DNA from 2 places in the Gracilibacillus marinus genome. Region 1 is predicted to be linked to the other one. Evidence: predicted binding sites of a transcription regulator. Region 1 holds the regulator's gene; the other holds the start of a gene.
The links. The regulator NrdR, encoded in region 1, represses ribonucleotide reductase genes. The targets are predictions, from matches to a motif close to AACACNATATATNGTGTT.
Positions count from the first base shown of each region.

Region 1 (4,216 bases):
GCATTCACATATGGACTAAAAAAACTAACGATGTCATTTTTTCAAATGTTAAAAATTGCATTCGTAGTTGGAATGGTTTTTAGTTTCTCTATGTTTTTAGGAGAGATAGCACTAGCAAAGGTCCCAAATGACTATACAGAAGTCATTGCTGGGATAATCTTGACAGTAATTGGGATTGTCTTTTTATTATCCACATGCCCTCTACCGAATATTTCATTACCTTATATGAATAGCTTGTGTTTTTTAATGGATATATTAAAAAAACCAATTAAAGCAGATTTAGATAATTCAGGAAAAATTAACGGGTGGGAAGCAGTTGTTCTGGGAATTGCATTGTCATTAGATTCCATTGGTGCTGGAATTGCATTATCTTTTTTGGAGATTCCTATTGCAACTGCTGCCATATCAATCATTGCAATTACAACATTCTTTTTGTTTACAGGTGTGAAAGCAGGAATGTATTTTGCTCGTTTTCAAACAATCGCAAAATTTTCTTTTATTCCTGGATGTGTATTAATCATTATTGGAATCTACAAAATTATTTTTTAACCGACATAGGACGTGGTTTATTTTGATTATTGGCGTAACTGGCAATATCGCAAGTGGGAAAAGCACAATCGTAAATTATATTAGGGAAACATATCATTATCCTGTGATTGATGCAGATCTTGTAGCAAGAAAAGTAGTGGAGCCTGGTGAAAAAGCATTAAACCAACTTGTTCAAACATTTGGACGAGTAATATTGAATAAAGATGGGGCACTAAACAGACAACATTTAGGACAAATTGTTTTTTCAAATCAGGAAGAAAGAGAAAAACTAAATCGTATTGTTCATCCTGCAGTAAGAGAACAAATGATAAAGGAAAAGGAATGTCTATTAAATAGTGGACATGATATAATAGTGATGGATATTCCATTATTGTTTGAAAACAATTTGCAATATTTGGTTGATAAGACGGTGTTAGTATATACAAATGAAAAGATACAATTAATAAGATTGATGAAAAGAAATGGGTTCACAGAACAAGAAGCAAAAAGTCGAATGAATGCACAATTATCTCCACAAAAGAAGAAAGAATTAGCTGACGCAATCATTGATAATTCTAATACTATTGATGATTCAAAAAAACAAGTCGATGTGCTTTTTAGAAAATGGGAATTGATATAATAAACTAGGAAAAAATAAATTATGTCGCTTTTTGTAAAAACTCAAGAAAATAGCTTGTCAAAAATGTAAAAAGCAGATATAATCTTGTTGTCTTTGTATAGGCATACGGAGTGAAATGTGATAAGCTTATGTAGAGATTTTCTGAATAAGTGTATTAAAAATGATGGCTTAAAGGGTTAGGACCTCTTTGGACTAACTTTCCCCCGTGGTCATACATTGCATATTACTCAGAAGAACCTATTTTTTAATTAAGGGGGAATATCGAAATGGATACAATGGGAAGACATGTTATTGCGGAATTATGGGAGTGTAATCTTGACATATTGAATGATATGGAACGGTTAGAAAAGACATTTGTCAATGCAGCTTTAAAAGCAGGAGCAGAAGTGAGAGAAGTTGCTTTTCACAAGTTCGCTCCATTTGGTGTGAGCGGTGTTGTCATTATTTCAGAATCACATCTTACGATTCACAGCTTTCCTGAACATGGATATGCTAGTATCGATGTATATACTTGTGGGGATATTATTGATCCGCATGTTGCTGTGCAATTTATCCAAGACGAGCTAGAAGCAAAAACGACTGAAAAAATCGAAGTTCCACGCGGTATGGGTGCGGTGCAACTACAAAATATAAAAGCACAGTAAATGAGACTTAAGCGGTTCTTCTTAGGAAGAATACGCTTAAGTTTTTTTGATTCTTGTTAAAAAAAGACCTCCATTTATAGTCTTTAATCGTTTTCTCAATGAAAACGTGTTAAAATAAAAACAACTATAAATATATAAGAGGTGTGGGGTATTTATGTCATTTCGTAATACAATAAATAAGAATTTTAATAATCATTCAGAAACAAGAGATAAGCATTGGGATCCAGCATTACGAACGCATTATTTCAAAACGACGAAAGATAAAGCATTTGATAAATTAGAACCAATGTTTAAAGGCATGAAAGAATGTGAAATTGTTGGAATCTCCAAGGAACATGGGGAAATAAGCTTTAATTACAAAGCAGGTCGCAAAGTATTTATCATTATGACGATTATTATGGTAAAACCATATCGTACTGCAATTGATATTTCTGCAACAACTGAATCATCTATTCCATTTGATTTTGGTTATAGCCATAAATTAATCCCTAAATTGTATGACAAGATTAAAAAAGAACTTGATTATATTGGAACGTCAGAATAAAAGTAAGGATGATGGAACGTGAAATGTCCACATTGTGATTTCAAAAACACAAAAGTATTAGATTCGCGACCAATTGAAGAAGGGCGATCTATTAGAAGAAGAAGAGAGTGCGAATCCTGTCAATTTCGTTTTACTACATTTGAACGAATTGAAGAAGTTCCGCTAATTGTTGTTAAAAAAGAAGGCACTAGAGAAGAGTATAGTAGGGAAAAATTAATGCGTGGTTTAATCAGAGCTTGTGAAAAGAGACCAGTTGCATTAGAACAAATTGAGAACATCGCATTAGAAATCGAGAAAGAATTAAGAAACAGAGGAACATCAGAGGTGCAAAGTAATGAGATTGGCGAGATGGTAATGGATAGATTAGTGGATGTAGATGAAGTGGCATATGTTCGCTTTGCATCTGTTTATCGTCAATTTAAAGATATAAGTGTGTTTTTGAATGAATTAAAAGATTTAATACGATCAGATCATGATAAGAAGTAAGGAGATAATGTAATGAGTATTGGCGACTTGGGTAAAATATTACCAGCAGAACGTTACATTGTCGAATTATCGTCTGATGTACAACAATCATATAATCATGTCTTAACACATTTATATCAACCGCTTATAGGGATTGACGCAATTAGTCTTTACCAAACATTGTTATCTGAATCGACATTGTTGTTTGAAAATAAAAATTATCAAACACACCATATGTTAATGAATTATATCGGGTTACCACTTGATCGTATCTATCGAGCGAGAAGAAAGTTAGAAGGTATTGGATTACTTAAAACATTTGAAATCGAGCACCAAGCAGAACGGATATTTAGGTATGTTATACAATCTCCGTTATCAAGCAGTGCTTTTTTTCAACATGACACATTATCCCAATTACTATTACACCAAATTGGGAAAGAGAAATTTGCAAAAATAGAACAAGCCTTTTCTAAACAAGTACGTCAATATCCTGAAAATATGTATGAGACAACTGCAAAATTTAAAGAAGTATTTTATTTAAAGAATCTAGCAGATGTGGATAACATTCATGAGGATAAAAGTAACACTTCAGAGATATTTGTAGGTACAACAATTGATTTTGGTTGGATAGCCCAATTATTAGATCAAAGAATGTTACCAAAACACATGATTCTGAGTGATGAGAACAAGAAGCTAATTCAACAAATGCAAGGATTATATAATTTGACGAATCAAGAAGTGGAGAAAGCATTAATTTGGGCAATTGGAGAAAATCATCAATTGAACAAGAAAGAATTTAAGGAAGCGTGTTTTGATTTTTCGGCATCCAGTTCCTCTAAAGTCACTCTTCAAGTCATTGAACATAGAGATAAATTAGCTACAAATGAAAGAAATCAAGCACCAAAAACACAAGAAGAGCAATTTATCTCCATGCTTGAGCAAATTTCTCCGAAAGAGTTGTTAGAAGATTTAACAGATGGTGCCAAAGCTTCTAATCAAGATTTAAAGACAATTAGTGAGGTTATGACGCAACAAGGGCTTACACCAGGTGTAATGAATGTGTTGATTCATTATGTTATGTTAAAAACAGATATGAAGTTAACGAAGAGCTACTTAGAGAAAATTGCTAGTCACTGGGCACGAAAAAATGTGAAAACAGTTCGTCAAGCAATGACTTTAGCTAAATCGGAGAATAAGAAATACCAACAATGGACAAAATCAACCAAACAAAATCGACAATCATATGTAAATACAAAAAGAGATATTGTACCAGAATGGTATAAAAAGCAAAAAGAAGAGCGTAAACAGAACGAAACGACAGATAAAGAAGTGGATAAACAAAAACGTGCAGAAGAAGCGGATGCATTACTTGCAGAGTATTTACAACAACAGACG
Region 1 covers NZ_JBHSDV010000003.1:84,232-88,447, forward strand. Annotated here, with positions in the region: gene ACFOZ1_RS10595 (manganese efflux pump) at 1-549, shown strand, start outside; gene coaE (dephospho-CoA kinase) at 572-1,168, shown strand; gene speD (adenosylmethionine decarboxylase) at 1,435-1,812, shown strand; gene ACFOZ1_RS10610 (cytosolic protein) at 1,967-2,356, shown strand; gene nrdR (transcriptional regulator NrdR) at 2,375-2,842, shown strand; gene ACFOZ1_RS10620 (replication initiation and membrane attachment family protein) at 2,855-4,216, shown strand, end outside.

Region 2 (4,216 bases), on a different contig from region 1:
CAATCGTTGATTCTATATGGGAAAAACGTTGTGGACCTTCTAACAATTGAAATATGATTAGTCCAGTCCATCGCTTATTCAAAATGTCTAATGCTGACTCGAATCTAGGACAAATTGTTTTATCATTCATCACTTTCACCTCTTATTTAGTAGTATAGCAGAAAATAAATTAGAAATAAAATAACAAAATTACTTGACGTAATTAATTTTCATTTGTATACTAAGTTACATAAAGTAAGTTAATAATTTTTAGGAGGAATATTAAAAATGACAACAGTAAAATTAGATAAAGTACACAGTGGATTGAATTTTCAAGTAAAACATATGATGGTATCAAAAGCAAAAGGTGAATTCCAAGATTTCGATGTAGACTTTAACGGAGACTTTAATGATTTAGAAAATGCATCTGTAAAAGTAACAATTAAAGTCGATTCTATTGAAACTAATAATGATGATCGTAATGGACATTTAAAATCAGGTGACTTCTTTGATGTAGAGAACTACCCTACAATTACATTTGAAAGTACTTCAATTAAGAAAGTATCTGATGATGAATTTGAAGTAACAGGCAATACAACAGTTAAAGATACAACAAGAGTAGAAACTTTCAAAGTAGAATACAACGGTATGGCTAAAGACCCAATGGCTGGACACATGGTTGCTGGTGTTGACTTAGACGGTAAAATAAACCGCGAAGACTACGGTTTAACTTGGAATGCGGCATTAGAAACAGGCGGCGTACTAATCGGTAAAGACGTAAAACTACACGGTTCATTTGAATTTATTATTGAAGGATAATAATCAAAAGCAGAAATGCCCGTCTAGAAACGTAGTGACTGGAGTGCATCAACAGAAATAAAGGAATCACGGCGAGGTACGAGTCGATGATGACTTATTGATCGTTGATTCACGAAGTCGCCTAGTTTCTGGGCATTTATGCTAGATGATACAAAAGCAGAAATGCCCGTCTAGAAACGTAGCGACTGGAGTGCATCAACAGAAATAAAGGAATCACGGCGAGGTACGAGTCGATGATGACTTATTGATCGTTGATTCGCGAAGTCGCCTAGTTTCTGGGCATTTACGCTAGCCGATACAAAAAGTAAAAGCACACATCTGTTCATTTAGCAGATGTGTGCTTTTTCTATACTAACAACTTATGCTTCCAAAACATAACTAATTATTTCTTTAATTTTCCCATCTTTATGCTTATTTAATTTATAGATATCACAAAAACTATAATGATTTAGTTCTCCGTCACGATCTGTCGTATGGATGACACCATGAACAGCAGCTTCTTTTCCATGTGTAATCATTGTTTCGATGTCTAATTCAAACTGATTGCCACTTTCCATCCCTTCTAATGCCTGTCTTAGTGATTCTATTCCCCGAATCGTATCTGTACCGACCATGCGCCATACAATATCATCTGTCACACTTTCTAAAATTTTCCCGACATTACCTTTGACAAATGCTTCATTAAATTCACGAAAAAATAATTGGTTTGCTGTTTCCATTATGTTTGGCTCCTTTTTTTAAATCTATTATATCATTTTAGCAAAAGCAGACTTTTTTTACACGAATTCACGTATGCAATATGTCTTGATAGATTAACTTTCCAAACATCTAGGTACAATATATAGTGATAAATATCACTATTAGACACTATATATTGTATTAATGTAGAATCATCATATTGATAAGGAGAGTTCAGTCTATGTTCCAAAATTCAGAGCAAATTATCCAGAAATTCACTTCGAATACAGAAGATAAAAAAGCGGATTACTTAAAACGTGAGAATAGTAACTATGTCTATTCCTTACCATTATTGCGACATAATTTAAATAATCATGCAGAGGAAGAATTTTTATTCCGACATGTTCTCCCTAAAAGAATAAAAGAACTATATGATGATGGCATTGTGTATGTGCATGACAAACAATTGGCACCATATTGCGTCTCCATTAGTTGTAAAGATATTGCGATGAAAGGTATTCCATCACTCGCAAAGAATATGATTACTTCCAAACCAACTAAGCGATTATCCATATTATTACGCCATTTTAGTAATGTGGTTACATTAATTTCTCAACAAGTATCAGGTGCGGTCATGCTTGCTCAATTATCGACTATAGCCGCTTCCTATTTATACGCTGAAGAACAACAAGGCCATGAGTATGATAAAGATGAGTTAAAGCAATTATTCCAAAGTTTAATCTGGGAATTGAACATGCCGCTTCGTTCAGGTGCGCAGAGTAGCTTTTCTAATATCACACTTGAATTTGGCAAACCGTCTGAGGAAATTAAAGATGAATATATTGTAATCGGCGGTGAAGCACTGTCCATGACGTATAAAGATTTACCAAGTACATATTTTGACCAAATTAATCAAGCAATTATTGACGTCATGAGTGAAGGTACAGGTAGTGATGGCATTCCATTCACATTCCCATTACTAACCGTACAGATTGATGATGATTTCAACTACCAAAATCCATTATTTCTAGAGTTATTAGACAAAATGTACAATTGGGGTGGTGTGTATTTCGAGAATTTCAAAACAGCCCCATTTGAGAATACCTATTACAAATCATTAAACCCTATGATTCAAGCAAAAGATCCAGAAGTTAGTCGTAGTTTATGCTGTCGTCTTCAAATTAATTTAGAAACATTATCTAAAGCTGGCGGTGGTGTATTCGGTTCTTCTACTGGTTCCACTGGTGCTGTACAAGTACTCAATTTGAATATGAATCGATTACTGATTGAATTCGGACACGATTTAGCTTTAGTAAAAGAAAAAATGGCCGAATACTTAGAAGTTATGCAAGAAGCACATATGGCAAAAAGAAAATGGATTGAACAAAATAAAGAACTATATCCTACCTTCTTCTCTTATAACCATAATCTAAAAAATTATTTCAATGTCTTTGCCATCACTGGGATGAATGAAGGACTTGTCAACATTGGTTATGAGAATGGCATAAAAGATTCAGAAGGAAAATTAATTGCACATGACTTAATGCAATACATGACAGAAATAGTGAATCACTTCATTGTACGTGACAAAGTGGCATGTGGTATTGAATATGCACCTGCCGAAAATGCAGCGATTAAGTTGGCGAGACATGATCACAAATGGGCTAAGAAGAATGGTCGAGAAATTTTTACACAAGGCGAAGGAGAGAATCCATATTTAACAAGCGGCTGCATGACACCATTTTCTGAAGAAGACTTTTTAGAACAATTAGAAAACAGTGCAGAATTTCAAGGATATGCCACATCAGGTAGTGTCTTGCATCATTTCTTAGAAGCTAAAGTAGCACCTGAAAAGTTAGCAATATATATCGATCGTATTTTCCAAAAACCAATTAATTATATTACATTAACACCAACAATTACTTCTTGTATGGCATGTGGTCAAAAAATTATTGCAGAAGATGCCAAGAATATTAAACAATGCCCGACATGTGAGTCACATGATATTGCCACATTCAGCCGTGTGATTGGTTATTTGAAAATGATTGCTCGCAACAATATTGAAGTAAATGACAAAGGATATTATGAAGGAAAATATAACTTCTGGTCTAAAGCAAGACGACATGATTGGAATGAGCGTAAACGACTAAAAGAAGAAACAATGGAAGAAGCTGTGAAATAATGGAGTTTTACAACAATTTCATTCGTACATTTAACGACTTACCAGATCATACGACACTACTAGTTCATTCCTTATCAGGTTGTCTGCTTCATTGCTATGGGTGTCATAATTACGATGAAATTATTGCTAACAAACCAAAATTGTATAAGACAGAACAAGATTTATATGATTATTTAGATAAAAGTGGCTTCTTATTTGATGCGATTATGTTCAGTGGGGGAGAATTTCTAATAGATAAAATAGATGATATCATTCAGTTACTTACACGTGTCCGGAAATGCTTTGATGGTAAAATCATTGTAACAACATGTGGGGCATATCCAAACAAACTAAAGCAACTGATTGAACTTCATTTAGTTGATGGTATTCATATTGATATGAAATTACCTTATCACGCATTAGATATTAAGGAAGATAAGGAGATATTCCAAGCAGTCATTGGCATCTCACCTAATCAAAAATTAATCACTCATTTCCTTGAAAGTATCAACATTGTTTTGCAACACAATTCACCATATGATCAAGTGCGTACAGTGAAATACCCAATATTAGATCAAG
Region 2 covers NZ_JBHSDV010000005.1:208,387-212,602, forward strand. Annotated here, with positions in the region: gene ACFOZ1_RS14520 (winged helix-turn-helix transcriptional regulator) at 1-130, opposite strand, end outside; gene ACFOZ1_RS14525 (YceI family protein) at 268-798, shown strand; gene ACFOZ1_RS14530 (nuclear transport factor 2 family protein) at 1,158-1,517, opposite strand; gene nrdD (anaerobic ribonucleoside-triphosphate reductase) at 1,718-3,658, shown strand; gene ACFOZ1_RS14540 (4Fe-4S cluster-binding domain-containing protein) at 3,658-4,216, shown strand, end outside.
Region 2: a site for NrdR is predicted at 1,662-1,679, ahead of nrdD (anaerobic ribonucleoside-triphosphate reductase). Genes of this name have one in related genera too.